DNA from 2 places in the Clostridium sp. 19966 genome. Region 2 is predicted to be linked to the other one. Evidence: a T-box and tRNA genes for the amino acid it is inferred to sense, from the RefSeq annotation. Region 2 holds a T-box; the other holds one or more tRNA genes.

Region 1 (20,135 bases), on a different contig from region 2:
ATCTCAAATTGTTCAGGATTATACTTATCCAAAAATGTAATTGGTACTCCCATCATTCCTTCATAGTCTGAAGGAATTGCATCTGTATAAGGGACATCTATTGCATCGTAATAATCATATTTCTGATAACCATTTTCTTTCACTTGCTTATGACGACTAAATTTAAGATTATCTGCCATTGTCATAAGCGATGAAGGTTGATGTCTCCTTCCATGTTCAATATTTGTAAGCCACAAGCAATTATTTGTTGCGACAATGCGCTTTCCATTTTCCATTCGAGCTTCTGTACCGTATAACTCATATTTTTCTGGGACAATAAAGCCAGAAATCCATCTTCCCATCCCATTACCAAGCCATGCTTTATTATCCTTGATTAATGGAAAAACCTCTTTATAAGTTATACAATTTATATTACCTATCATCATAAAGTTTTTTTCAGCTTCAACCACCCAAGCTAAAAATTCTCTAAATAAACTAAAAGGCGGATTTGTAATAATAATATCAGCTTCATCTCTTAATGCCTTTACTTCATCCGAGCGAAAATCTCCATCTCCCTCAAGATATGACCACTCCAAATCATCTAAATCAACTTTGCCAGAGCTATTTTTATCTCTTTCTAACACAAATATCTTTCCCTTTGACGCTGTGATGTTTTCATCATATTGAGGACTACTTTTCTCGTAAACCGTCAGAAAATCTTCTATGGAAAATTGATAATTCTCTGGCATTGACTTGTTTTTGCTATCAGTCGCAAATGATGTGCTTATCAGTTTCTTTATTCCAAACTTTTCAAAGTTTTGAGCAAAAAACCTTGTAAAGTTCGACCATTCTGGGTCATCACAAGGAAGCAAAACTACTTTATCCCTAAAGGTATCTGCATTATATTCAAGATATGCATTCATTTCCTTTTGTATATCCTCAAACTGAGTATAAAACTCATCGTTCTTACCACTTTTAGCCAGAGACAATGTATCATTTTTTTTAGGCATTATCTTTCACTCTCCTGTCTAATTTTCTTCCAAGCTTTTTTTCAATAGGTTTCGGTGCATTATCTGGAATAAGCCAAATACTACCCTTAGCTATTGCTCCATCAACGCGTCCTTCTCTGCACAGCGTTGTTTCACGCTTGCTTGAATACTCCATTTTTATGCAATTTCCTTAGTCGTTAACAGCTTTATAAGTTGTCATCCATTGACCTTTTAATTATATTCTTTCTGGGTACTAAATTCAACAATTTCCCACTTGTGTTAATCATAATGCATAAAAAAACAGAGTAAAGTTTAACCCTTACTCTGACTATTGAACGTGTTCTCTTTTCTTTGGTCGTAAATCGGTCGTAAATTTTACATTTCAACCGATAAAACCATTAATTTTACTAGACTTATTACTGTTGAGGCTTCATTGTTGGGAATAATATTACGTCCCTTATGGAATAAGCATCTGTTAAGAACATTACTATACGATCTATACCTATTCCAAGACCGCCTGTTGGAGGCATTCCTGTCTCTAAAGCGCTCATAAATTCTTCATCTATTTCATAAGCTTCGTCATCACCAAGCTCTCTTTCCTTAGCCTGCTGCATAAATCTTTCTCTCTGAACAATTGGATCATTAAGCTCTGAGTAAGCATTACATATTTCTCTTCCATATATGAAGCCTTCAAACCTCTCAGTGAATTCATCATTTCCCCTCTTTTTCTTAGTAAGAGGTGATATTTCAACTGGATAATCCATTATGAAAGTAGGCTGTATTAGCTTGGCTTCAGCATATTCTTCAAATAAGCTATTCAATACATCTGCCTTTGTACAATCCTTCAATTCTTTTTTGAATTCAAGATGCTTTTCCTTAGCAATAGCACGTGCATCCTCGTCAGTTTTTACTTCATTGAAGTCAATTCCTGCGTATTCCTTTACTGCATCTACCATAGTGATTCTTCTCCATGGAGGAGTTAAATCTATTTCAGTACCCTGGTAGTTAACTTTCATAGTTCCATTTACCTTCTGCGATACAGTGGATATTAAATTTTCTGTAAGCTCCATCATATCGTTATAGTCCGCATAAGCTTCATATAACTCTATAGTTGTGAATTCTGGATTATGCTTTATATCCATACCTTCATTTCTGAAGATTCTTCCCATATCGTAAACTTTTTCAAGGCCACCCACTATACATCTCTTAAGATGAAGTTCTGTAGCTATTCTAAGATACATATCTATGTCAAGAGTATTGTGATGAGTAATAAATGGTCTTGCTGCTGCACCACCAGCTATAGATGATAGTATAGGAGTCTCTATCTCTAAATATCCTCTATTGTCAAGAAATTCTCTTATTCCTTTTATTATTTTAGCTCTCTTGATGAATGTTTCTTTAACTTCAGGATTGGTTATAAGATCAACTTCTCTTTGTCTATATCTTAAGTCGGGATCCTTAAGTCCATGCCATTTTTCTGGCAGTGGCTTCAAAGATTTTGATATAAGCTGAAAATCCTTTATATGGATTGATATTTCCCCAGTCTTAGTCTTAAAGACCATTCCTGTTATGCTTACCCAATCGCCTAAATCAAATGTTTTATATTCCTTTAGCTTTTCTTCCCCAACATCATCTATCTTTATGTAAAGTTGAAGTTTTCCTTCTCTATCATGTATATCAGAGAATCCAGCTTTACCGTGCACTCTTTTAGACATAAGTCTTCCAGCCACTGTAACATCTTTTCCCTCAAGTTCATCGTAATTATCTTTAACTTCCGTTGAGGTGTGAGTCCTCTCTACTTTATATACATCAAACGGATCTTTTCCAGCTGCCTGAAGTTCTGCAAGCTTTTGTCTTCTTTGTCTTATAAGCTCATTAAAAGCCTGTTCCTCTTCAACTATGTTAATATTATTCTCATCCTTTGACATCAAAATATACCTCCAAATATTTAAATTAAACTCTCCTTATACCAAGTATCTCAAATTTGTTTGTTCCGCCTGGTACAATTACTTCCAATACATCTCCAACTTTTTTACCTACAAGCGCATTTCCAACTGGTGATTCATTAGATATTTTATAGCTCATTGGATCTGCTTCTGCAGAACCTACGATTGAATATTCAACCTCTTCATCAAACTCATAATCTTTTACTTTAACTATAGAACCAACACTAACAATATCAGTTGGTATTTCACTCTCATCTACTATAGTAGCATTTTTAAGCATATTTTCAAGCTGAAGTATTCTACCTTCTGTAAAAGCCTGATCATTTTTAGCTTCATCATATTCAGAGTTTTCGCTTAAGTCTCCATATCCAAGTGCAACCTTTATTTTCTCAGTAATTTCTTTTCTTTTTACTGTTTTTAAGTATTCTAATTCATCCTCCAGTTTTTTAACCCCTTCATAAGTCATCACATATTTTTTTGTATCACTCATATTTTTCTCCCCTTCATTAATTCAGTAAATTTTTAGATTATTGTGTTAAAAATGCTGTAACTTTAAAATTTATATACACACAAAGTTATATTTTATAAAAACTTATGCTATTTAAATTTAAATATGCAAGTTACTCATCTTTATTCTATCAACTGTAATCATTTAGGTTATTATAAAACAGGCATTTAGCATTGTCAATATTTATACATTCACATATTGGCTTCTTTTTATTCACTAATAATATTCAATATTTAATTAATAAATAACAAAAATTTCAGTTTTCAAAATAAGAACTTTATATTTTTCTACTTTGTTAACATTTTCTTATAAGCTTCTAATGTGTCAAGCACCTTCTGGCTGTCTGTTTCTAGATTAATATTATTTTTAAGTTCTGTGCAATTAGGAAGTCCTTTTATGTACCAAGCTATTTGCTTTCTCATTTCTCTAACAGCTCTATATTCTCCATGATACTTAATAGCTAATCTATACTGTCTCATGCACATATCAATTACTTCATCCTGTTCAGGCTCTTTAATATCTTCTCCTTTAAGTGCACTATTTATCTGTCTAAATATCCAAGGATTTCCCAAGCTGCCTCTGCCAATCATTAGCCCGTCACAACTGCTATTTTGTAATCTTTCCTTTGCATCTTGCCAGGATTTTATGTCTCCATTGCCGATTACCGGAATATTCACAGCTGCTTTTACTTTAGAAATAGCATCCCAATCTGCATTTCCTTCATAAAATTGTTCCCTTGTTCTTCCATGTACGGTAACAGCATCTACCCCTGCTTCCTCTAACCTTTGAGCAAATTCTATGGCTGTTACTTCTTCACGAGAAAAACCTTTCCTAAACTTTACAGTTATAGGTTTTGAAGAAGCTTTTTTCATTTCTTTAACAATACTTGCAGCTAACTCAGGATTTTTCATAAGAGCACTGCCTTCACCATTTTTTACTATTTTGGGAGCTGGACATCCCATGTTAACATCAATAATACATATATCTTTATTATCATTAAATGTTTCTGTTACTTTTGCCATAATATATGGATCATTTCCGAATATTTGAAGAGCTATAGGTTTTTCTTCTTCTGAAACCTGCAGCATACTCTCTGTGTTTTGACTTCCGTAATATAAGGCTCTAGCGCTCACCATTTCAGAATACACAAGAGAGCACCCCATCTCTTTACATAATCCTCTAAAAGAAATATCTGTAAATCCAGCCATAGGAGCTAAAAACACATTGTTTTCAAAGGAAAGACTGCCTATTTTCATAAATCTATCTACTCCTTATTCTTATTGTATATTATTCTTAGTCCTTCCAAAGTTAAATATGGATTGACAATGTCTATACATTCAGCCTCATCGGCTATCATTTTAGCATATCCGCCTGTAGCAATTACTATAGGCTCATCATCGCAATATTGTTTCATCTCTTTTTTCATTTTAGAAACTATATAATCAACTTGACCTATATATCCATAAACTACTCCTGCCTGCATGCTGCTTACTGTATTCTTACATATTACACCTGCAGGCTTAACCAATTCAATTCTAGGTAACTTGGCAGCTCTTTGGAATAAAGCTTCAGCAGAAATTTTTATTCCTGGACATATAGTTCCTCCTAAATAATCACCCTGCTTAGTGAGAGCACAGTAGGTAGTTGCAGTACCAAAATCTATTATTATTGCAGACTTTTTATATAATTCATTAACAGCCACCGCATTTACTATTCTATCTGCTCCAACTTCTTTAGGATTATCATATTTTATATTTATACCGGTTTTCACACCTGGTCCAACTACTACAGCCTGCTGATTGAAATATTTTACTATCATTCTTTCTAATGAATACATAGTATTAGGAACAACTGATGATATTATTATTCCTTTTACTTCTTTAATATTAAGATTGTTCATCATAAAAAGCTGAGCTACCATTATTCCGTATTCATCAGCACTTCTTTCAGAATTAGTTGATAATCTCCAATCAGCTATTATTTTATCATCCTTATATACACCTAAAACTATATTAGTATTACCCACATCTATTACCAAAACCAATTTTCTCACCGCCTTAAACAATATAAAAGCAGCTCCAAAAGCTGCTTTTATCCTATTATATGGTTTTAAATTACATCGCCTAACATATATATTATTAACAGTATTATTACTGTACATAAGTTAAGCTAACTATATTAAAAAACCTATACTTCAAATATGATAATTTAATTTTATCAACTTATTTATATTTGTCAAGTTATACTCTAGAATCAAAATAAAAGAAGCTCATTTACAAAAGCTTCTTCTATTTTTATTAACTTATTTTTTATAACACAGAATTGAATATTTCTTCAAATTCCTGTCCTTCTAACTTTTCCTTCTGAAGGAGTGCTTGAGCTACAGCATGTAATTTGCTTATATTTTCTGTAAGCAATGCTTGAGCTTTTTCATAAGCATTATCTATTAATTTCTTTACTTCACTATCCACTCTTGCTGCTACTTCTTCACTGAAGTTTCTATTTCTTCCCAAGTCTCTTCCTAAGAACACTTCATCATGATCTGTACCCAATGATAGTGGCCCAATTTCTTCGCTCATACCATATTCCATAACCATTTTTCTAGCTATATTGGTAGCTCTATCGATGTCATTTTTAGCACCTGTACTTATGTCACCAATAATAAGTTTTTCTGCAACTCTTCCACCCAAAAGTTCTACCATTTCATCTTCAAGTCTAGATTTAGAAGTATATGCTCTATCTTCTTGCGGAAGATGCATAGTATATCCTCCAGCCATACCTCTTGGTATTATGCTTATTTGATGAACAGGATCTGTAGTTGGTAACAGCTTCATTACTACTGCATGCCCTGCTTCATGGTAAGCTGTAAGCTTCTTATCATGTTCACTTACAACTCTGCTCTTCTTTTCTGGACCTGCAATTACTCTAGTAACTGCTTCTTCTAATTCTTCCATACCTATTATATTCTTACTATTTCTAACTGCTAAAAGTGCAGATTCATTCATTAAGTTTTCCAAATCAGCTCCAGTAAAACCTGCTGTTGTCTTAGCTAAAACATCTAGTTTAACTTCGCTGGATAAAGGCTTATTTTTGGAATGAACTTTAAGTATTTCTTCTCTCCCTTTAACATCTGGAGCTCCTACTACTATTTGTCTGTCAAATCTACCTGGTCTTAATAATGCTGGATCAAGTATGTCTGGTCTATTAGTAGCTGCTATCATTATGATACCTTCATTTACTCCAAATCCATCCATCTCAACTAACAACTGATTTAGAGTTTGTTCTCTTTCATCATGTCCGCCGCCGAGACCTGCTCCTCTTTGTCTTCCAACTGCATCTATTTCATCTATAAATACTATACAAGGTGAATGCTTCTTAGCTTGTTCAAACAAGTCTCTAACTCTTGATGCACCAACTCCAACAAACATCTCAACAAAATCAGAACCAGATATACTAAAGAAAGGTACTCCTGCCTCTCCTGACACTGCCTTTGCTAACAATGTTTTTCCTGTTCCTGGAGGTCCAACAAGCAATAATCCCTTAGGAATTCTTGCACCCATGTCAGTGTATTTTTTAGGAGATTTCAAGAAATCTACTATTTCCGCCAATTCAGCTTTCTCCTCATCCGCTCCAGCTACATCGTTAAAAGTTACCTTTTTCTTGTCAGGCGGCGCCATCTTAGCTTTGCTCTTTCCAAAGTTCATGACTCCCCTGCTGCCGCCACCTCCTTGTGACTGCTGCATAAATAAAAACCAGAAAGCAATTATCATTAAAATAAATAATATCGTAGGAAGATATTGAACCCATATAGGTATATTTGTAGGTTTCGTATATTGTTCCTCTATATCTAATTTAGTTGGTTGACTCTCTATAAATTTTGCTAGTCTTTCATATGGAACTACAGTTTCATATGATGTATTATCGCTAAGTCTACCTGTGACAGTCATCCTATCATCAGATATTTGCATTGACTTTATATCACCATTAATATATTTTTGTTCAAACTCATTAAATTTAAGTGAATTGCTGTTACTTCCGCCTTGTGAAAATACAAAAGCAGCTGCAATTACAGTTATTAATACTACAACCCAGGCCGTCGCACTTGATAATTTCTTCATATTTGGCCCCCCTCTCTTTTTGTTACTATAAAATTGTATCATAACAGTTTTTTCTTTACAATATTTATTTATTGCAAATATTCATTGAAATAATTATTACCTCTGCAGGCGTTAACTATCTGCAATTATAATCTATGTATTAAATTAAAAATACCAATCTCTAAATTTATTATTGGTAAATTTCTTCCTTTAATACACCTATGCAAGAAAGATTTCTATATTTTTCTGCATAATCCAACCCATATCCAACTAGAAAATAGTCTGGAACCTCAAAGCCTAGATACTTAGCCTCAATTTCCACTTTTCTTCTGTCTGGCTTATTAAGTAAACTTGCTATTTCTATGGATTCAGGCTTTCTGTCCTTTAAATTTTTTAATAGGTACTTTAAGGTTATTCCTGTATCTATTATGTCTTCAACTATCAGAACATGTTTTCCTTCTATCTGCGAATCCAAGTCTTTTAGTATTCTAACTACACCGGAAGACTTAGTGGAGCTTCCATAGCTAGACACAGCCATAAAATCCATGCTGCATGGAATAGTTATTTCTTTCATTAAATCTGCCATAAACATGACTGATCCTTTTAAAATTCCAACCAAAAGCAAATCTTTTCCTTTGTAATCTTCGCTTATTCTTTCTCCTAATTGTTTTATTTTCTCACTTATAACGTCTTCTTCCAAAAGTATTTCCTTTAAATCATTAATCATTTAGTGTTTCCCCTTCCACCTTCAGTTCAAGTACATTCTTAGTTGTCTTAGATATTATAAAATTATTGCTTACTCTATAACCAACAACCCATGCTATATCATTATCAATGCATATAAGAGGGATATTTTCCCTTTCAGTTTTAGGAATCTTTAAATCAATAAATAAATCCTTAAGTTTTTTACTTCCTGTCATTCCATATGGCGTAAATCTATCACCCTCTTTTCGGTATCTCATTACTATGTTGCTTCTAATTTTATCACAATCAAAATATTTAGTTAAGCTATCTTTACTAAAATTTAGTTTTTCAGAAGAATTTATAACTCTCAAGCTTATATTTAAATTAAATTGCTCAGAATAAAAACTTTTTTCGTATCCTTCTACTAATTCCTCCTTAGAGGCTATCTCCATCATGTTATCATAATGCTTACCTTTACCCTCTTTACCTTTTAAATAAATATGTATCTGACCATATACATTTTCCGCCACTAATCCTCTAGGTAAGTCTACTTTTTTTCCTGTACCTAATTCAAAAAGCTTCATAACATCATAAACATTTATCATTTCTATATCATTAGTTGAACCTATAAGCGACGTTATTGCTTTTCTTATAATTCTTGAGGTTATAGCTTCTTTTTCATTCTTGACACTATTTTTTATTATTATACTATTATTCGCCTTTTCGCATAAGTTATTAAATTTTTTATTAACTTGATCATTAATAAATTCATCATCTACGCTAATTAAATATGAAAACCTATTTAATGTAGAAACTATATCTTTATTAAAATTTTCTTGTATATATGGTATTAGTTCAAGTCTTATTTTATTCCTATTATATATGTTTTCATAATTTGTTTTATCAATTCGTGGTTTTAATTGGTTTTCTTCACAATAGCTCTCTATTTCATTTCTATTTAATATTAATATAGGTCTTATGTATATGCTGTCTCTAACCGGCTTTATTCCATTCATTCCCTCGATACCGCTGCCTCGTATGAGTCTCATGAGAAGAGTTTCTGCTTGATCATTGCTATTATGGGCGATGGCTATTTTCTGAGCACCTATTTTATCTTTTAATTCGTTAAAAAATTCATATCTTGCCTGCCGCCCAGCAGTTTCACTGGAAATATTTTTTTCTTTAACTAATTTATTTATATCAACTCGCTTAGAATAAAAAGCTATATTCCTTTCGGAGCAGAATTCTTTTGCATATTGCTCATCTGCATCAGCTTCTTCCCCTCTTAAGCAGTGATTTAAATGGGCTGCGAATAATTCTATATCATATTTGCCTTTCAATTTATTTAAAATATCTATAAGACATATAGAATCTGGACCTCCAGATAAAGCAACTACCACTTTATCTCCTTGTGCAAGCATAGAATTTTTATCTATAAAGTTTATTACCTTATCAATCAAATTAGAGCACCTCTGTACATTTTTTATATTTAGCTTTTACCATTATATTATAGCAATTAAAGTCATATCAAACAATGCTATGAAGCAATCAAAAAAATATCCAAGTCATAAGAAGCTTTCCTTTTTATATATTGGAAAAAACTTTTACTCCTCGGATATTATATATTCTATTTTTAAGCTCTATTTTAATACAAAGCATAAACTTTTGAAACAATCACTGTCATATCATCTTTTAAAGCTGAACCGCTCACTTCCTTAACTTTACTTATTATATTTTCGCTTATGGTTTTAGGAATATCTTCGCTACTCTTAAGCAGATAATCTTTAATCCAAGCTTCCATATTAAAACTTCCTCCGCATTCTAATATTCCATCGCTTATCATCACTATAACATCTCCTTCCTTTACATTAATTTCTACGGTATCAAAATCCAGTTTATCTAAAACTCCTATTGGAAGAGATTTTGAATTTAATTCATAAATTCTGTTATTGCTTTTTACGTAGGAAGATGCAGCTCCAATTTTAATAAGTTTTAATTCACCGCTATATAAATTAGCTTTTAGCATATCCAGTGTAGAAAATTTTTCTTCCTCGAAAAATTTCATGCTCATTATAGAGTTTATAGCTTCCACTGCGGCATTCTCTGAATATCCTGCCTTTGCAAATTTTTCTACTAAATCCACTAAAGCTTGACTTTCTTCTTTAGCTTCCGGTCCGCTCCCCATACCATCACTGATTACTACCATATATTCTCCATCGTTTAAATTGTTATAAGAATAGCTGTCCCCACAATGTATTTCCCCTGTTTTGCATTCGCTGCAGACATATGAGGTAAAGTGATATTTAGGTGTTTCTATAAAATCTATAACTATATCATCTCCTTGCTTAACACATTTACTTTCATTTATGCTCATGCTTGTCCCAAGGACATCATTTACTGTTTGCAATATATTGACAATAAAGTCTTCATTATATTCAATACTTTTTATGGATATTCTTACATTTTTCCTCTTATGCTTATCAACAAAAGACAGCACACTGCTGTAATCTATACCTTTTTGGTCAAAGGTTTTTCTGATTGCTTTTTCTACCTTAGAATCAAAGATTATATTAAAACTAAAATTATCTACCAAATCATTTATTACCTGGGACATACTACTTAGATGCCCTGACATCACTTGCCTTCCCTCGATAAGTCTTTGTCTCCACATTTCCTTTAATATGTGGTCTTTAACTATCTCATCCGCATTGTTTATAAGCTTAGTTCTCTTTATACATTTCTTCTGTAATTCTTCTGGCATGTTACTATTATTTTCTTCATAGTTATGAATTAAGTCTGCAAAAGCTTTATATGTATATTTAAGTTCTCTATTCCAGCATATAAGTTTCATGCTGCAATTTGAACAAGTTCTTTCTGCCAAATTATCAATTAATGCATTATTCTTTCCATTTAATAAAATTTTATTATTGTCCGCTAAGTTTTTAACTGTAGATGACATATTAGATAACAAATCAGAAAACTCCATTAATTTATTAGACATCATATTTTTTATAGTGTAAGAATAGTCTTCATTAACTTTCTCAGATTTTCTCTCATGATTAAATTCTAACTTTAGTGACTTATATGTTTTTTCTGGTATTGATAAAAAAATCCCAGCTGATATAAATATTTCAATTACATTGCAATATGAACCTATATCAGAATATAGCTTTAATATTATAAAAACGACTATATAGGAAGCAATGCTTATCCACTTACCGCTTTCACTAAAAATTCCTATTATTAATGATATTATTCCATAGAGGCTCATACTAAACAACAAACTTCCGGAGGTAATTCCGACTATAAACCCTATGGTAATTCCTATTGCAGAGCCCACTCCACTTCCATTTATATATGAGCAGATCATAACAAAAGTTATACATATGATATTCATTATTGATACTGACCCAAATTTTACTTCTGAAGTTCCACATAATATCAAGGAAATAGCTATTATCATACTTATTATCTCTTCATTGCTAAATATATGTTTAGTCTTTATTTCTTTTGAACATAAAACAGAATAATCAATAATATAATATAAAGGTAACAGGCATCCAACATCAAGTATAGATTGGAATGCATTCTGATGAGTACTTAGGCCCCTTATAATATGATTAAAAGCTCCATTTTCTAATAAAAAGAATATAAAAAACGCTATTTCCTTTTTTCGTTTACTATATTTATCTGCAAAGCATGTACATAGTAATATTATTCCAATCGATACCATATAAATTGGGGCATTTTCTATTTTATTTATCATTGTGATATATCCTATTATTGATCCGAAACCTGATGCTAATAGTATTATTTCTTCCTTATTTAAAGCCACAGCTAGCACAAAAGCAATACCAAAGGTGGACATATAATTTGCCATAACAACTCTGCTTATAAGAAAAGCAGCTAACAAATAACCCATCACTTCTTTAATATTAAAGTATTCTTCTCTTTTCTTCTTTCCACTGTAGGGTTTTTCTCTCTTGTAAGTATTAAGTTCCATACCATATTGCATAAAAAACACTTCCTCATAAAAAATATTGTAGGTAAGCCAGTAGTAATATAAAATTAAAGGCAAATTTATTATAGCAAATGGTGCTGGAATTATATGTCAATAAATAGGTTCTATTTAATTTTTCATAGGACATTTATTTTGTATTAGTTATAAAAAAATACACAAATTCATATAATATCGAAATATGAATTAACAATATATTGTATATATTATTTTTTGGGTGGTATATGTTGTTTGTGTCCTCTTTAAATTTTGTCGTGAATTTAATTTTTAAGTTCTATTATTAATTCATATTTTTTTTCATGCTTTTAACACTTCTTTATTTTGACACAATTATGATGTTAAATTAAATAAAAGGCTATGTTTGGCAAGAATTCTTATATTATAAGTTTTCTCTTAAAACATAGCCTAATTTTTTATAATTATAAAGATCTGTTTTAAATCAGCCAAAGCCTATATCAACACCGGCTTAAAACACAACTAATTATAGAGTAAATAATTTAATTTTAAAAAAGAAAAAACTCGTAAACACGAGTTTTCTGGTAGCGGAAATAGGACTTGAACCTACGACCCTTCGGGTATGAACCGAATGCTCTAGCCAGCTGAGCTATTCCGCCATTTTTGGTTGCGGGGGCAGGACTTGAACCTACGACCTTCGGGTTATGAGCCCGACGAGCTACCAACTGCTCCACCCCGCGATATTAAGTGCTGAAGACCGGAATCGAACCGGTACGGTGTGTTAGCACCGCAGGATTTTAAGTCCTGTGCGTCTGCCAGTTCCGCCACTCCAGCGTATTCAATTATATGTTTTTTTAAGTGGTAGCGGAAATAGGACTTGAACCTACGACCCTTCGGGTATGAACCGAATGCTCTAGCCAGCTGAGCTATTCCGCCATTTTGGTTGCGGGGGCAGGACTTGAACCTACGACCTTCGGGTTATGAGCCCGACGAGCTACCAACTGCTCCACCCCGCGATATGAGTGCTGAAGACCGGAATCGAACCGGTACGGTGTGTTAGCACCGCAGGATTTTAAGTCCTGTGCGTCTGCCAGTTCCGCCACTCCAGCACATGTTTGCTGTCACTCTTTAGCGACATAGACTATTATATCTGAACATCTCTATATTGTCAACATATTATTTTTATTTTATTTTATTTTTGGTTCTGTCTTAAATCAAGTGTTGATTTTTACAGTGATAGCAGGGTAATCCATGTTTTAAAATGTTGCTATGAGTTTAAAATGAAGAAGCTCTAAACATAATTAGCAGCATTTAAAATGTCCCTTGAGTTTTTTCGAATAAAACTAAAAAAGTGCCAATTGACAAGGAATATATAATTATCATAAACATAATTATATATTCCTTGTATCAGCACTTGATTTCATTAGCCTTTTCTGCTATATCCTCTTCCTTTAGCTTCTTGATGCTTTTTAATATCCTGTTGCCTCTCTTCGCTGTCTTTAAGGAACTTAGACATAATGTCTTCAAAGCCATTTGATGCCATCTTACCTTTTTCACTAGACCAATCTATTTCTGCAGGTTTTACTGTCTTTTTATTAACCATAGCTTGCTTAATTGATAAGCTTATTTTGCCATTGTCATCAACAGAAATAACTTTTACCTTTACCTTATCTTGTTCTTTAAGATGATCCCTGATGTCTTTTACAAATGTATCGGCTACCTCTGAGATGTGAACCAAACCAGTTTTACCTTCTACATCAATAAAAGCACCAAAATTAGTGATGTTAATTACTGTACCTTCAATAATGTTTCCTGCCTTTAAGGTCATATTAGAAAGACTCCTCCTTAAAAATATGATTATATTATAAATTATTTACTAGCTATGTTATTTGCTGCCATCATTCGGCACAATAGGAGTCTCATTTTGCTTCATATATCCTAGTCTTTCCCTTACCTGCTTTTCTGCATACTGTTCAGGATTAGTTTTGGATAAATCCAGCTGAGCCTTCAGCTGCTCCTCTTTTGCCTTAATACTTTGAAGCTGTTCCTTCCCAGAATTAATCTGTTTGCTTATTCTTATATAACTAACTTCTTGTTTGACTAATATAATAACAAAATATACCGTGAGAAACAATATACCAAATGTTTTTAAAGTAATCTTCTTTTTTTTCATAAGATTTATCCTCTTCAAATAATATTTATGTTCTCTAAATATATTTTAAATAGATTCCATAGTTTATTCAAGCTATTTATAATAAATTTTTTTATTTTTTTGAATTTGAATTATATAATAACAATTTAAATGGGTATAATATCATATTTTTCGCTATTCTAATTACCCTAAATGAATTTCTAACAGTTTTAGAATGAAACCTTTTAAAGAATTTGCTGGCGGTTTTAAAATAGATCACTACTCCGATTATTATCCATACATAAACATAAACACTTATTACAGCTGCATGAGTATATAAAAGGAAGATAAATATGATTATAGAAGCAAATATCCAAAATAGTATATCTTCAATAGCTACTATTATATTGGGTATCCTCTCCATTCCTCTTAAAACATTATAGAAATCAAATATAATTCCTGTAATGATTCCTGCTAATAAACTGAATACCACTAATTTTATTTGCATCATTAATGAATATATCAATTTACACCTCTATCTAAAAAGCTTAGAAATTATGCTTTCTTTGTCTTGTTTCTTAACTACACCGCTATATATACAGGAATCAATAGTTCCACTTATCATTACCTCTCCATTTTGTACATCCAGCTTATTCATTTTTAATCCAACCCCTTTAATCGCTAACATTCCCAAACTAGTATTTAATAATATTTTTTCTTCATTAAAGCTTATTACTTCAGCTACTCCTGTTAAAAATAATTTTTTTCTGTTTTCGAGGGTAAGATTACTTTTTTTTTCTTCAACTTTAATTTCTTTTTTTAATTCCAAAATTTATCCCCTCCTACCTATTGCTAATATATGCAGCAGGGAAAAAATATATAACATTTTTTACTCTTCTAAATCTTCTTCCCCTAAAATTATTTCATACATATTTCTAGCATCTTCTTTTCTTACGTGCTCTGAAATCGATGTTATTTTAGCGGTTAATGATTTATTAGCAAATCGTATCTCTATTGTATCCCCTTCCTTTACATCTGTACCAGCTTTTGCTGTTCTCCCGTTTATGGATACTCTTCCTCCCTCACAGGCTTCCTTTGCTACTGTTCTTCTTTTTATTATTCTTGAAACCTTAAGATATTTATCTAACCTCATATAGCAGTATACCTCCCTTACAGCATAATTTTTCTATAATAGCAAAAATCGTTGTTTCTAATTATTGCTAGCCATAAAAATTAAAAGCCCGGAAAATCCGGGCTTTTAATTACTTTGTAACTTTATCTTTAAATTCTTTTCCTGCCTTAAATACCGGAACAACTGTTGCAGGTATCTTTATTGGCTCTTTAGTTCTTGGATTTCTTCCTTCTCTTTCTGCTCTTTCTCTTGTTTCAAAAGTTCCAAATCCAACTAACTGAACTTTTTCACCATTAGCAAGAGCTTCTTGAACACTTTCTATAAATGCCTTTAAAGCTGCTTCTGCATCTTTTTTTGTTAATTTACTTTTTTCAGAAATACTTGAAATTAATTCTGCCTTATTCACTTTTATTTCCTCCTTAAAACATTAGAGTATTAATTAACGGACATACTATGTACATCCCTTGGTATCTATGTAATACCTTACTAATCTCATTCCATATTATATATCTATTTATAGTAGTCGTCTATACTTTTAAACAAAATAACACTATATTAGAGCTATATAAATATGTCTGAGACATTAAGCTATTTCTGTATTATATATTATTCTGCACAAAATTCCAAAATCCTTCTATATTTTATATAATATTTATTATTTTGACTAAATTTATTATAATAAAATATTTTCATATTACTTCAATACTTAAGGATCAATGATAAAATAGTTTAACCTCCTATATAGGACTTAAAGCAAATCAGCTATACGCAGTGCATATAAAGTTAGTGTATAAAATTCAGCTAGCTCTAAACTCACCCAAAAAATTTGTAAAAGAATGTTGTTAGCTATATTCTAGCTATCTTTTCTTTCCTGCTCCATGCTCCTTACTTTCTCTATATACCCTTTAATTGTTTTGTTGAGCGCTTCCTCTGGATTTACTTCTTTATCTCTTGAAATTTTCACAATCAAGAATAATATATTACCTATTTCTTCTAGTATTCTTGACTTATCATTGCCATTATATACATGTTTTAATATTCCAATATTATTATTAATTTTTTCAAAATACTCCTCTTCTCTGTCTTGAGAAGTAATTTTCATAGCTTTTTCTTGAATTTTATAAGCTCTTATTAATGATGGCAAAGTTTTAGCTACATGTTCTATTTGTTCAGTTACTGATTTCATGTTTTTTTCTTTATTTTTTATTTCATCCCACTTTACTAATACTTCTTCACTATTAGCTACTCTAGTATCTCCAAATACATGAGGGTGCCTATTAATCATTTTTTCGCATATAGCGGAAATAACATCGTTTATATTGAAATATCCATCCTCACTGCCTATTTGTGAATGAAATACAACTTGGAATAAAACATCTCCAAGTTCCTCAACTATTTTATCGTAATCATTTTCCTCTATGGCTTCTACAACTTCGTAAGCTTCTTCAACCACATAATTCTTTAAAGACTCATGGGTTTGCTCTCTATCCCAAGGGCAACCATCCTGTGCTCTTAATTTACTCATTATATCCAATAGATCACTAAAATCCTTTTTATCGTCTAATTTCTTCGGTATGTATATGGATGTCAAATGATCTATGTCTTCCTGCCTATCCAGCTCATACAATGGTATCTTTCTTATAGATTCTTCTCCCTTTACTCCAGCTGCTCTTATGAACACAATTTCCGTATCATCACTGTAATATTCCTGAAGCTTTATCTTTACTTCGGATGTTATATATTTATCATGAACCTGAGTTATAATCGTACCTATCCTCTTATCTAAAACCTTCGATTCCATATCAAAAGCATCTATAACCATCAAGCCTTCAATAGGATCAATTTTTAATCTTTCCATAACAACATCTATGAAACTTACAGCTGATTTTATTTCTAGCTCAATATTATTTTTTTTACAAACTTCCATCAATATAAGAACAGATTTTTCTGCTACTAGCGGATGTCCAGGAACACCATATACAATATCCTCGTGTAAAGCATGCTTTTCTATCAAATCATTAGCAATAAAATTATACACTTCATCAAAAGTATCAAATTTATCATACGCATAATCATAGGTTTCAAAATTTATTCCTAACTCTTTTATGTAATCCATTGTAGGATGTCTTTCCGTCCTCATATAAATGTTTCTGCATTCCTTTAAAATTTTCAGAGTACCAACTGTAAGCGAATCAGCTTCCCCTGGACCAAGTCCAATAACTCTTATCATACGCTTCTCCTCTCTTTACCTTTTTAGTAATTTGTTTTTTACATAACCGTATTCAAATACTTTTAAAAATATTATCATGCCTATATAAAATATCCCACCTAAGCCTATACTTATTAATGATGCTATACTGTTACTCATTGTATTATTATAAACATACTTATATATGAAAACAACACCTATTATCATAATTACAGAGGCATAAGCCGGTTTTATGATAGTTTCGTAATAATTTATACGAATTCCTAATTTTTTATGTAATTCTATTATATTTAAGATTGTTGTTATAAAATATGCTGCAAGGCTGGCTATAACTGCACCATATATATTAAATTGAGGCATAGGAACAAGTATTAAGGTGATTATTATCTTAATAATGCAGCCTATTGCCAAATTAATTATTGGTTTAATGTAATTTCCGGTTCCTTGCAAAATAGATGTGGTGGTCTGAGTAAGTATTATAAACGGAATACTCAAGGATGCATATTTCAATATTTGATACCCTTCAGAATGTCCTAAAAATATCAAGCTAAGTACCTGATAAGAAAGAAAAAACAAACCACATAAAGATGGTAAGGCTATGACAATAGAAGTTTTTATCGCCATTTCCACTTTATTCATTAATTCCAGTTTTCTATTTAGTAATTTTGCTTCTGCTATTATCGGTACTAGGGAAGCTGACAAAGCTATAGATAAAGTCAAAGGTACATTTATAATTACCATAGCCTTGCCAGTGAGCTGCCCATATATAATCGCAGCTTCTTTGTAGCTGTAGCCAGCTACAAGTAGTTTCTGAGGTACTAATATAGAATCTATCACATTCATAATTGTACTTACTGCAGCTCCTAAAGATATAGGAATCGCTATACTTAAAAGTTCGCTCAAGACTTTCTCAGTATTTCCAACTTTTTTTGCCTTAAAGTTTTTTCTAAATTTTCTATATTGAGAAGATAGATATATAGCTCCTAGCATTCCCCCTCCAGCAGCTCCAAAAGCCGCTCCGCCAGCTGAATATTCGATGCCCTTTGGCAGCAATATGTATGCAAGTCCAACTCCAAAAATCACTCTTCCGACTTGTTCTGTTATTTGTGATAGAGCAGTTGGAGTCATATTCTGCATACCTTGAAAGAAGCCCCTGTATACACTCATAATAGATATAAATATAGGAGCAGCTCCTATGGCCATGAGAGAATATAAAGATTTGCTATCCCACTTTAACAAATTTATTATCTGAAAAGGAAAAACAAGAAATATTAAGGAAAATCCACCTCCAAGAATAAGCATGGTCATCATAGCCGTTCTCATTACCTGAAGCATTCCCGCCTCATCCTTATAGGCATTTCTCTCTGATATCATCTTAGATATAGCTACAGGTATTCCTGTGGCCAAGCCTATAAAAAACATATATAAAGGATATGACATCTGATAATATCCGACACCTTCATCCCCTATAAGCATTATTATTGGCCATCTAAAAAATAATCCTAAAAACCTTGTAAAAACTCCCGCTACTCCTAAAACTATAGTTCCTTTTATAAGAGATTGCTTTTTCATAAAATTCCTCCATATTAATAAAGAGTTATAATTATTATTTATTTAATAATAATTAATTTAGAACCATAGTTTAAATTGATTTTCCAATAAATTAGTCTTTGCAGGGAAGTTAAGAATTAAAAACAGAGATGTAACCTGTAAGACGCAAAAAAAGATAAGAAGTAAGAGTTAAAAGTTATGGTTAAAGTCCGCCTGCAGCGAATTTATACCTAAACTCTTCACTATTCACTCTTACTTCTTACCTTAAACATATTTCTTAACTTTTACTTTTTACTTAATAATCAAATTAGAATTTAAATTCATATATTATTTTTCATAATGTTCAAACAACTGTATATTTGAATTAATTTTTGTCAATAATTCAAATAAAGTAAGTGAGGAAGTAAACTCGTTTTTACTGCTCCATTTGCTTTCCTAAAAAGGCGGATGCAGTTTCGGCAAGTTTCATTTCTAATTCTCCAAACTTTTCCCCATTTTGTTTGGATAGTATTATAACTGAGCCTATTGCATCCCCTTCAGCTATTATTGGAGCTATGACTTGAGCCGAATATTTTTGCTCTGTATTTTCATCGTCATAAAGTTGGATAAGCTTGCCAGCCTTATCATCTAACAACACAGCTTTTCTATCTTCCATAGCTTTTTCTAGTGCGCTGCTTACTCTTTTTCCAATGTAATCTTTTTTAGGTGCTCCACTGGCTGATATTATAGAATCCTTATCAGATACTAAAATGATATGGCCTATTGCTTGCTGAAGGGATTCTGCGTACTCCGTAGAAAAATCGGTTAATTCTCCTATTGGAGAATACTTCTTTAATATTACTCCACCTTCTCTATCAGTAAATATTTCTAATGGGTCTCCTTCCCTTATTCTAAGAGTCCTTCTTATTTCCTTAGGAATTACAACTCTTCCAAGAT
Region 2 (11,901 bases):
CGGTTGTACTTTTGGGAACGTCTACTTCTGGAATTGATATGAATGCAAAATTGACGGGAGCTTCATATTTTGTGCTTTTTTTGGTAGGATTGCTAACCTCCATACATTGCGTTGGAATGTGCGGTGGAATAATGCTGACTCAGAGTCTAACCATAAAAAAAACTGAAAATAAATTTCAAGCTTTAATGCCATCTCTTCAATATAATTTGGGAAGAATGGTATCCTATACTATAATAGGAGGAATCATAGGTGCTATAGGATCAGTTTTTTCTATGTCTATTCAGCTAAAAGCGGCAATACAGATATTTGCAGGTATATTCATGGTGATAATGGGGCTAAATATGACTGGAATAGGATTGTTTAGGAGCATACATATAAAACTCCCTTGGTCTAGCTGTGATGCTAAGAAAAAAGCAAGAACTCCATTTTTAGTAGGAATTTTTAATGGACTTATGCCCTGTGGACCGCTTCAAACCATGCAATTATATGCGCTAGGTACCGGAAGCTTTGGCAAGGGAGCTTTATCCATGCTGATTTTTTCAGCAGGAACAGTTCCATTGATGCTTACCTTTGGGTTCATATCTAGTATCTTGAGTGGTGGGTATACCAAAAAACTTTTAAAATTTAGCGGAGTGCTAGTTATAGTTTTAGGACTTATCATGGGTAATAGAGGACTTGCTCTTTCAGGAATAAATATAAAGAATGCATTTGCCAGTGAAAATAAGGCTAATTCAGCCGCGGCTAGCAGCTTTAAGCCAGAAATAAAAGATGGAGTTCAGATAATAAGAATGACAGCAAATAACAGTGGATATACGCCTAATGTATTATATGTTCAAAAAAATATGCCGGCTAAGTTAATTGTTACAGGAGAAAAAATAAATTCCTGCAATAATGGTATAGTTATACCTTCCTTAAATTTAGAGAAAAAGCTATCAAGCGGAGATAATGTTATAGAATTTACACCAAAGGAGAAGGATATTAATTTCAGCTGCTGGATGGGAATGATTAACGGTGTTATTAGAGTAGTAGATGACATTAAAAATGTGGATACTTCAAAGGAATCTAATACAATTCCTCCGTCTAATGGAATGAGCTGCTGCAGTCCGCAATAATTTAAAAATTTAAATAAAAAGCTGTAGGAAAGCCAATCTTATTGGTATTCTTACAGCTTTTTAATTGCGGTTATATTTTAAATTTTTCAACCAATTCCGTAAGCCTTTGGGCTAATACGGCTTGCGACTGAGATGAAGCGGCTATTTCATTTGCAGCTTGTGAAACCTGAGAGATGCTGCTTTGTATTTTTGAAGAACCGTTGGAGGATTCTTCGGCTGTGGAAGATACTGTTTCCATGGCTAAACCTATCTGTTCAACCACCTGGTGCATTTGTTTGGCTTTCTCAGCTATTTCCTCAGACATAGTGCTTATGGAATCAGCATCTTTTTGATATTGTACACCTGTCTCCATTAAAAGATTATAGCTGGGCTGTACGCTATTTAGCATGTAATCAAGTACAGATTGTCCGCTTTTAGATAAAGAATTGAAAGCTTCCTTCACCTTTAAAACTGTGTTTTGTATTTCGGATACGGTGCTTGAGGACTGCTCTGCCAATTGTCTTATCTCATCAGCTACAACAGCGAAACCTTTACCATGCTCTCCAGCTCTTGCAGCTTCTATAGCTGCATTTAAAGCCAATAAATTGGTCTGTTCTGCAATGCTTCCAATTGAATCGGCCATAAGTTTAACATCTTCTACAACTTTTCCGTCTTCTATGGCTTTTATCATATTTGCTTTTGTATTTTCATAAATAGAATTTCCTTCTTCAATATTTTTGCTGGCTTTATTTTTTATGTTTGTGGCTCTTTCGGTTATTTCTAACACTGAGTTCATAGTCTCTTCTGATTTGTTTGAAAGCTCAGTAGTGTTGGAACTCATTTCCTGAATTGATGCACTTACTTCCTCTGTTATGGCGTTTAAATCCTCAGAACCTGCTGCAATATTTGAGGAGGAATCCTCTGTAAGGTGCATAATAGAAGCTATTTCTTCAGTAGCAGAGGATAATTCCTCGCTAGAAGCAGTCATGTTTTCTGAGCTATGTCTGATTTCTTCTATCAATAATTTGATTTTTTCAATAGCGGAGTTTAAGGAAGAGGATAGCATTCCTAATTCATCTTTTGAATCTATATGAGCACTTTGGCTTAAGTCTCCATTTCCCATTGCTTCAGCTACATTCATAACTATCTTTAAGCCTTTAGAAATGATTGTTGATAACAAAAATCCAAGTAATACAGCTATTAAAACACCTACTATTAATAGACCTATGATTAAATATAAGGATGCTTTATAAGATGAATGATTTTGATTTGAGGAATTTTCAGCTTGCTTTTGATTAATTGTAACAATCTTGGATAAATCATCAGTAACAGTTTTTCTTAAATTAGATAATTTTGTGAATTCTAATTTTGCATTTTCATAATTATTATCGTCAGCGTATTGTATAACAGCATCATAAACTTTTTTATAGGAAGCTATAGCGTTTTTTAAATCTACAATTGTAGATTTTTCTTGCGAGGATAAAAAATTTTTTTCATAATCACTGATTAACGAACTATTGCTGGCTTCAAGAGTTTTTATTTCACTTTCTAATCCGCTGTTTTGGTTATTTAAATTATTCTGATATGCAATTTTTAAAACATTGTAGCGTATATCTGAGATATTGTTTTGTATGTCAGAAATGCATTGGATCGATTTAAAATTATAAGTATACATTTTTTCGCCGTTATTATACATAAGCTGCATGTTCTTTATACCTATACCTCCTACAACAGCTATAAGCACGGCGACAATAAGAAAAGAAATTATAAATTTAGGCTTCATTTTAAGGTTCTTTAGTAGCTTCATAGATATTCCTCCTAGAATATGATAGTGTGTTTGATGAAAAAGTATAATTTTATTTAATTATAACATAAAAAAATATGTAAAAATCAAATATTACATACCATTAGGTAATATTATGTAATATGTAGTTAGGAAAATTTAATAATAATTTAAAAATACAAAAAAAGAACAATGTTTTAAGTAAGTATGTATAAATGAGTCAATAATTGTATGAAAATTCATATATTAAATTGAATAATTTTAAAACTTAGTGAATATATAAAATGCAACAGAAAAAATATGAGAAGGAAAGTTTAAAATATAACATAATCTATTTATTTATGATTTCAAAGTGATAAAATATAGATGTATTTTATAATATTTGGAGTGATCACTATGCTTTCTTGGAAAGAATTATATGCGGAATGCACTAATTGTTCAAAATGCGGTCTTTATGCAAATAGGACACATATGGTTTTTGGCGAAGGGAATATGAAAGCTGAAATAATGTTTATAGGTGAGGCACCTGGTGCAGATGAGGATAGAACAGGACTGCCTTTTGTAGGAAGAGCTGGCCAGCTTTTAACTAAAGGTTTGACTTCTCTTGATTTAGTAAGGGGAAGGGATTATTATATATGCAATGTTTGTAAATGCAGGCCTGAAAATAATAGAACCCCCCAGGATGAAGAAGCGGAAGCATGTCTTCCATACTTAAGGAATCAAGTAGCACTAGTAAGACCTAAAATAATAGTTGCTTTGGGAGCAACTGCTATGAAATTTGTTATAGATAAAGATTGGAAGATTACTAGAGATAGAGGAAAATGGATAGAAAGGAAAGGCTTTTATATGATGGCCACTTTTCATCCAGCTGCAATCTTTAGAGATGAAAGTAAAAAAGCTTTATTTTGGGAAGATTTAAAAAGCATTAAAGAAAAATATATAGAAATCTGTAAATAAGATAATAAATTTTGGAAGGAAGATGTGCAATGGACAAAAAGGTTTTTATTGAAAATAGAAAAAAGGTATGGAACAATATTGAGGATAATTCAATTATAATACTTTTTTCTGGAGCAGCACCTAAAAAAAGTGCTGACGAAGCTTATAGTTATACCCCAAATAGAAATTTTTATTATAGCTGCGGCGTAGATGAAGAAAATGATATTCTTCTTATAAGCAAAATAAATGGTATATATGGCGAAACAATTTTTATACATAAACCTGATTTAGTTATGGAGAAGTGGATAGGAAAATGTTATAGAGATCATGAGGTTAAAGAAATATCAGGTATAGAAAATGTAGCATATTTAGAGAGCTTTTCCTCAGCGCTTAACAATAAATTAATTCAAGGAACTGTTAATAAAGTTTATCTAGATTTAGAAAGAGATACTTGGAAGGATAAAACTACTGAACCGCAGGATTTAGCAGCTGATATAAAAATAAAGTATCCAGACATAATCATAGGAAACATATATGGAGCTTTTTCTGAATTGAGAATGGTAAAAAGCAAAGAAGAAGTGGACAAAATAAGAGAAGCTATAAGAATAACCTGGGAAGGCATCAAAAGTTCTATGAAAAATGCTAAACCAGGCATGAAGGAATGCGAAATAGAGGCTTATTTTGATTTCGAATTAAAGAAAAATGGAGTTAAGGATTATGCTTTTAAGACCATAGCTGCAGGAGGAAAGAATGCAACAGTTCTTCATTATACTGCAAATGATGCGGAGGTAAAAGACGGGGAGCTTATGCTAATGGATTTGGGAGCTCAATACCAATATTACAATGGAGATATAACAAGAACCTTTCCTGTAAATGGTAAATTTACTGAGAGACAAAAACTATTTTATAACATAGTTCTAAAGGCTCAATATGAGACTATTAAGACCATAAGAGCAGGAATAAATTATAAAGAACTAAATGCCGTTACCAGAAAAGTATATTTAGAAGAACTAGGCAAACTTGGAATGGTTAAGACAGATGAGGATGTAAGCAAATATTATTTTCATAGCGTAACACACCATCTTGGACTTGATACCCACGATGTAGGCAGCAGAGATTGCACTCTTAAGCCAGGAATGGTCTTAACTATGGAACCAGGTTTATATATAGAAGAGGAAAGCATAGGAATAAGAATAGAGGATGATGTACTGGTAACAGAAGAGGGCTGTGAAATTTTATCGCCATATATACCTAAGACTGTAGAGGAAATAGAGGAATTTCTAAAATAAGGCTCTAAAAGAACTGTAGAAAAAACTGCAGTTCTTTTTATTTTGATTTTTTATGGTAAAAAGAATAATTTACCTACAAAAACGGAGAAAATATGCTAAAACTAAAGGTTTAAGGTTATAAACCAATGCCATATAACTACATATTGCTTTTAAAGCATATTTGGCAGTTAACACATGAAAAAAATGGTAATATAATCAGAATATAGGAATAATATTTGCTGCACATTATTTCTATAAAAGATTATAGGGTGGAGGTATTTTATGGAAAATGTTGTTTTTTTTCAAGACTTCAAAGAAAATTTATTAGAGCAATACAGTGAATGTGAGGCTTATAAAAAAATATGTGACCAATGCTATTTTGATCCCCAAAAGGATCTTAAATCAGTGGAAGATATAAAAAAGGTACCCTTCGTTACTACAACTCTTTTCAAGAAATCATCAAATCTTTTTCCTAGCCTTTTAAGAGTAAAACCAAAAGAAATAGAAAAGTGGACAACCTCTAGCAGTACCAGCGGAGACCCTAGTGTAGTTGGAAGAACAAATGAAGATATTAAAGCTATAAGGAAAACAGTCGATTCGGAAATAGGAATGATTAAAGAAGACAACGATTATGAATGTGTTTTCTATCCTGACCCTGAAACTATGAGAAAATATAACAGCCAAATTATTCTTGGAAAGCCAACAGAATCGTATATTGGTAACTTCCTTCAAATGTTTGGGTGGAAGAGCAATAGTGAGTTTATGCTAAAGTTGGAGGGAAACAATTTTAATGTAGACATAGATGCGTTTAAGAAATTCATAATAGAGCATGATAGTAAGGAAGATTTGCTTGGAATTAGAGGATCCACGCTGTTGTTATACAATGCAATAGAATATTTGAAGGATAAAATGCCTCCAGTAAATTTAGGCTCTAGGACCATAGTTCATACAGGCGGTGGCGGCTGGGATGGAAAAAAGGGAACTGTTAATATAGGAAGCGTTATAGAAAGATGGAGATTCGTAGATATGGTAAGCAATTTTTTAGGAATACCAAAAGAAAATTTTATAGATACTTATTCTTTTACAGAAAATAGCCTGCCTATAAATGGTCATTATTCATTAAAATATAAGGATTATCTTTTCCATGTGTCAGATAGAGGAAAAGTTGTATTAAGAGACGTGAAGACCTTTGAAGCTTTGGACAAGCCTGGCGATAGAGGATTTATACAAATACTTAATGCCTATGGGGTAAAAAGCTTTGCAGGAGCCTCAATACTGGTAGATGATATGGGAGAAATAATCTCTACGGATAAATGTCCTGACTGTGGAAAGGAATGCATGACTATAAAAATAATTGGAAGAGTAAAGGGAGCTGAAGCAAAGGGCTGTGGAGCTACCTTAAATGTAAAGGAGGACAAAAAATTATGAGAATTGATTTTCCTATAGGTTCAAAAAGCATTGATAAAAAAGCTGGAAGTTTACAAATCCAATTGAATTTAGCAGGTGAAGAGGAGATATTAGCCTCTATAGAAAAATTAAATGGAAACAAGCTGACAGCTCATGATATTTCAACAGAAAGAAATTTGGAGATTCTGGATAAATGTGCAAGGCTATGGTTAGATAGGGAATACTCTAAGCCCCATATAGAGATATTAGCTAAGATAACTAATCAAAGTGAAGAATTAGTAAGATATGAGATAGAAGGAACCATGCAGATGCTTCTAAAAGACAATATGAGCCTTACAATTAAAGAAGAGCTTGGAGATTTAAATCTGCTGGATAGCTGGGTGGATACAAGTTATGGACATGTCCACAGACAGCCTAGAGGTACACTATTTCACAATATATCAGGTAATGCCTTTGTAGTAATCCCTATAAGCATATCCATGGGGCTTATCTCTAAAAATTGCAATTTTATAAAAGTATCAGGGGATGAGCCTTATTTTGCATATGCATTTTATAAAAGTCTATGCGAAATTGATGAAAGCATCAGAGACAGACTTGCAATATGCTATTTTGACAGTTCTAATTCACAGATATATGAAACCATAGTAAAAAATTCTGATTCGGTAATACATTGGGGAGGGGAATATTCAGGGAAAGTTATGTCGGAGCTTTGTGCAAAATATGGAACACATCTTATTATGCATGGAGCAAAAATAAGCTTTGAGGTCATAGATGAGGATGTAGAGTTGGATGATGTTGGAGATAAGATAGCTGGGGACATAACCCTATGGGAGCAAAAAGCCTGTCTATCACCAAGAATAGTATTTGTAAATAGAAAATTAGAGGTAGAAAAACTGGCTAATAATATAGCAAAATCTTTAGAAAAGTTATCCGTGATTTTTCCAAAGATGTATATGAATGAATGGAATTCTATTAAAGCTATACAGGACAGACAGTATTGTCTGCTCAAGTATAGTGAGAATAAAGAAGAAAAGGTAATTTCTTCTCAAAATGCAGATTATACCGTAGTGCTTACTGATAGGATGCCAGAGAAGAGAGACATAGATAGATGCTTCTATAGATTTATTTTTGTATGCTGCTATGAGAATACGGATGATGTAGTTCAGTATGTAAAAAACAATATAAAGGATTATCTTCAAACCATGGGGTATAACGGTGAGGATATAAGCTTTATGGAAAAGATGACTTTACTGGGAGTGAATATAATCACTAGACCAGGGGATATGTCAAGGCATTTTCCTGGCACCTCTCATGATGGATTTCATAATCTACAGGAAATGACATATGTGGTAAGTGAACAGTTGAAGTTGATAAATTATTGAGAAGGATAAATAATTATGCTATGTTTTAAGATAAGGTTGATAAAGGCTTTGGTCTCAAGGCAAGGAATATTGTGAATAAGTGTTAAAAATCAATATTTATTCAAAACAGAGCCGGTAATTATAATTTCAAAAAAAGTTGACACAATATTAATTGTGGAATAATATAGATATAGAAACGTTGAAGGGAAGAGTAGTAAGCTTTAATGTCTATAGAGAGTGGGATTAGGTGAAAGCCCATGGCAGGACGGTTTATGAATATGGCCCCTGAGTTTGCTATCTGAAAGCTTTATTAGGGTAGCCCGGTAAGCAGCCGTTAAAATGCAGGGTGATAAAAACTGAGTTTGGTACGAGGTGGAGTCACTTAGTGAGTTACTTGTTGTAAGATGAGTATGAAGTAGAGTGGTAACGCGTTTTAACGCCTCTATGTGGATTTGGTCCGCATAGAGGTTTTTTGATTTTAACGTTTTATTATTTGCTTTATACTGATTTATATTTTAACTCTGTTTTGCACCCTAATATTATATATTGGAGGTAATAAACATGAGTAAGAAAATATTTATTGGAGGAGCTTGGCCTTACGCCAACGGAGATTTGCATATAGGGCATATAGCTGCTATGCTTCCTGGAGACATTTTGGCTAGGTACTTTAGATTAATTGGAAATGAAGTATTATATGTATCAGGAAGTGATTGTCACGGTACGCCTATTTCCATAAGAGCAGCTGCCGAAAAGGTGGAGCCTAGGGAGATTGCAAGTAGATACCATGAGGCTTTTAAGAAGTGCTTTGATGATTTAGGCTTTTCCTTTGATTTGTATACAAAAACTGATAGTGAATTTCATCATGAAGAAGTACAAAATATATTTAAAAAACTTTACGAAAAAGGTGTAATATATAAAAAATCCGTGGAGCAGACCTATTGCAGTCACTGCAGTAAGTTTTTGCCAGATAGGTATGTAGAGGGAATCTGCCCTCACTGCGGGAACATTGCTAGAGGAGATCAGTGTGATTATTGCTCATCCTTGCTTGACCCTGTTGAGCTTAAGGATAAAAAGTGTAAACTCTGCGGCAATGAACCAGAACTAAGAGAGACGGAGCATCTGTTTATAAATCTTGCAAATTTTCAGGGGGAAATACAAGAATATGTAAATAAGGCTCAGGGCTGGAGAGAAAATTCTTTAGGCCTAACCCAAAGATACATTAATGAGGGCCTTCAGGAAAGAGCAGTGACCAGGGACTTACCTTGGGGAATCAGCGTGCCTATTAAAGGCTTTCAGGATAAGAAGGTTTATGTATGGATAGAGGCTGTGTCAGGTTATTTAACTGCTAGTAAATATTGGAGTAAGCTTACAGGTGAAGCTTGGGAGAAATTTTGGAAGGGTGAAGATATAACTTCCTATTATGTGCATGGGAAAGATAACATACCTTTTCACTCAATAATTCTTCCCGCAATACTATTGGGATTAGATGAAAATTATCATCTTCCAGATAGAATAGTTTCCAGCGAATATTTGACTCTTGAGGGAGAAAAGATATCCACCAGCAGGGATTATGCTATATGGGCGCCTTATATATTAGAAAACTATAATCCAGATTCCATAAGATATTTCCTTACCATAAATGCTCCTGAGAAAAGAGATGGAGATTTTTCCTGGAGGGAGTTTATTACTAGAAATAACTCAGAGCTTTTAGGTGCCTACGGAAATTTCGTCAATAGAAGCTTGGTATTTGCCCAGAAGTATTTTCAGGGAAATATTCCAGAGGGGAAAGCTGATGAAAATATAAAATTAAAGCTTAAAGAGCTTTATGGTATAATTGGAGAGGATATAGAGAATGCAAATTTAAAAGGGGCGCTAGAGAAAATATTTGAATTTGTAAGGGCTTCAAACAAGTACTTCGATGAAAATAGACCTTGGATTACAATAAAGGAAAATGAAAAAATATGCAGTGATACTATTTACAACTGTATTTTAATCATAAGCAATCTTTCAAATCTCCTGGAGCCATTTTTGCCCTTTAGCTCAGAAAAAATAAGGGGCTTTCTAGGGATAGAAAATGCTAAGTGGGATTATATTGAGCCTGAAGCAAATACTAAAGTAAATAATGTAGAAATATTATTTGATAGAATTGATAAGAAAAGAATAGAGGAAGAGACTAATAAATTAGCTATTAAAGCGAAGGCTTAGCCTTCGTTTCATATAAAGATACATTGGAGGAGAAAAAATGAGTAAAAAACCATATTATATTACAACACCAATTTATTATCCATCTGCAAATCTGCATATAGGTAACACTTATACAACCGTGGCAGCAGATGCTTTAGCAAGATATAAAAGATTAACAGGCTACGATGTAATGCTTCTGACTGGAACAGACGAACATGGTCAAAAAATTCAGAGAATAGCAGAACAAAAGGGAGTTACTCCAAAGGAATATGTAGATGAAATAGTAGCTGGCATAAAGGATTTGTGGAAGCTTATGGATATAAGCTACGACAGATTCATTAGAACTACTGATGAATATCACGTAAAAGCTGTTCAAGATATAGTAAATAGACTCTATAAGCAGGGAGATATTTATAAGAGTGCTTATGAAGGCTTGTACTGTACACCTTGTGAATCCTTCTGGACTGAAACTCAGCTTGTGGATGGAAAGTGTCCTGACTGCGGAAGACCAGTAGAAAAGGCAAAGGAAGAGGCTTACTTCTTTAAAATGAGCAAGTACGCAGATAGACTTATAGAATATATAGAAAGTCACCCTGATTTCATTCAGCCAGAATCTAGAAAGAATGAGATGCTTAATAATTTCTTAAAGCCAGGGCTTCAGGATTTATGTATTTCAAGAAGCTCCTTCAATTGGGGAATTCCAGTGGAGTTTGATCCTGGCCATGTTATCTATGTTTGGATAGATGCTCTTTCAAACTACATAACTGCTTTGGGCTACGGCAATGATGCACACAATGATTTTGAAAAATACTGGCCTGCAGATGTACATCTTGTAGGAAAAGATATTATAAGATTCCATACAATTTACTGGCCAATAATGCTTATGGCTTTAGGACTTGAGCTCCCTAAACAGGTATTTGGTCACGGCTGGCTGCTAGTAGATGGAGGAAAGATGTCCAAATCCAAGGGAAATGTGGTAGATCCAGTGGTTTTAGTAAATAACTTCGGAGTGGACGCAGTAAGATATTATCTGCTAAGCGAGATTCCTTTTGGGGCTGATGGACTATTCAATAATGAAATATTTATAAAGAAAATAAATTCTCATCTGGCTAACGATCTTGGAAATTTAGTATCAAGAACAGTAGCTATGATAGATAAATATTTCGAAGGCATAATACCTGCTCCTACATCAAAGGAAGAGCTAGATAATGAGCTTATAGCTTTAGCTTTAAAGACACCTTTAGAGGTAGATAAGGCTATAGACAAACTTAGGATACCAGAAGCTCTTGATATTATTTGGGATTTAGTTGGAAGAGCTAACAAATATATTGATGAAACCGCTCCATGGATACTTGCAAAGGATGAAGCTAAAAGGGAAAGGCTTGGTACAGTGCTCTATAATTTAGTAGAAGCTCTAAGATTTGTAGCAGCCTTAGTTTCTCCATTCTTGCCAACTACGGCTAAGAAGATAAATGAGCAGTTAAATATAGAGCTGTCTACTTGGGAATCTTTATCTGCTTTTGACGGAACCAGAGCTGGTACCAAAGTTAATAAGGGAGAACCCATATTCCCAAGAATAGATGTGGATGCAAAGCTTGCGGAGCTTGATGCTATAAGAGAAGCTCAAAAGAAGGCTTTAGAGGAAGCTAATAAACCTGCTATGAAGCCTATAAAAGAAGAAATAACCATAGAAGATTTCGAAAAACTAGATTTGAGAGTGGCTAAGGTTATTGCTTGCGAACCAATCAAAGGAGCTAAGAAGCTTTTAAAACTAAAGGTAGATTTAGGCGGAGAAGAAAGACAGGTAGTTTCTGGCATAGCACAGTACTACAAGCCTGAAGATTTAATTGGAAAGAGCATCGTCCTAGTGG

The links. The T-box of region 2 lies ahead of metG (methionine--tRNA ligase). A T-box ahead of a tRNA ligase gene usually reads a tRNA of that ligase, here a tRNA-Met.
Region 1: it has a tRNA-Met gene. The T-box ahead of metG (methionine--tRNA ligase) is inferred to sense a tRNA for this amino acid. The anticodon was not compared.

What each region holds. Positions count from the first base shown of each region.
Region 1 covers NZ_JACTOJ010000003.1:36,796-56,930, reverse strand. Annotated here, with positions in the region: gene IAI10_RS03730 (adenine-specific methyltransferase EcoRI family protein) at 1-989, opposite strand, end outside; gene IAI10_RS03725 (DNA-binding protein) at 982-1,143, opposite strand; gene lysS (lysine--tRNA ligase) at 1,385-2,896, opposite strand; gene greA (transcription elongation factor GreA) at 2,922-3,404, opposite strand; gene dusB (tRNA dihydrouridine synthase DusB) at 3,710-4,678, opposite strand; gene IAI10_RS03705 (type III pantothenate kinase) at 4,687-5,466, opposite strand; gene ftsH (ATP-dependent zinc metalloprotease FtsH) at 5,732-7,540, opposite strand; gene hpt (hypoxanthine phosphoribosyltransferase) at 7,710-8,246, opposite strand; gene tilS (tRNA lysidine(34) synthetase TilS) at 8,239-9,663, opposite strand; gene spoIIE (stage II sporulation protein E) at 9,849-12,218, opposite strand; tRNA gene IAI10_RS03680 (tRNA-Met) at 12,759-12,835, opposite strand; tRNA gene IAI10_RS03675 (tRNA-Met) at 12,841-12,916, opposite strand; tRNA gene IAI10_RS03670 (tRNA-Leu) at 12,925-13,010, opposite strand; tRNA gene IAI10_RS03665 (tRNA-Met) at 13,036-13,112, opposite strand; tRNA gene IAI10_RS03660 (tRNA-Met) at 13,117-13,192, opposite strand; tRNA gene IAI10_RS03655 (tRNA-Leu) at 13,200-13,285, opposite strand; gene IAI10_RS03650 (S1 domain-containing RNA-binding protein) at 13,600-14,004, opposite strand; gene IAI10_RS03645 (septum formation initiator family protein) at 14,062-14,349, opposite strand; gene yabQ (spore cortex biosynthesis protein YabQ) at 14,441-14,833, opposite strand; gene yabP (sporulation protein YabP) at 14,843-15,136, opposite strand; gene IAI10_RS03630 (RNA-binding S4 domain-containing protein) at 15,197-15,460, opposite strand; gene IAI10_RS03625 (HU family DNA-binding protein) at 15,570-15,845, opposite strand; gene mazG (nucleoside triphosphate pyrophosphohydrolase) at 16,293-17,669, opposite strand; gene IAI10_RS03615 (polysaccharide biosynthesis protein) at 17,685-19,220, opposite strand; gene spoVT (stage V sporulation protein T) at 19,615-20,135, opposite strand, start outside.
Region 2 covers NZ_JACTOJ010000050.1:458-12,358, forward strand. Annotated here, with positions in the region: partial or broken gene IAI10_RS23680 (sulfite exporter TauE/SafE family protein) at 1-1,103, shown strand, start outside; gene IAI10_RS23685 (methyl-accepting chemotaxis protein) at 1,183-2,898, opposite strand; gene IAI10_RS23690 (uracil-DNA glycosylase) at 3,271-3,831, shown strand; gene IAI10_RS23695 (aminopeptidase P family protein) at 3,861-5,099, shown strand; gene IAI10_RS23700 (acyl-protein synthetase) at 5,361-6,506, shown strand; gene IAI10_RS23705 (acyl-CoA reductase) at 6,503-7,867, shown strand; T-box leader at 8,037-8,293, shown strand; gene metG (methionine--tRNA ligase) at 8,408-10,051, shown strand; gene metG (methionine--tRNA ligase) at 10,089-11,901, shown strand, end outside.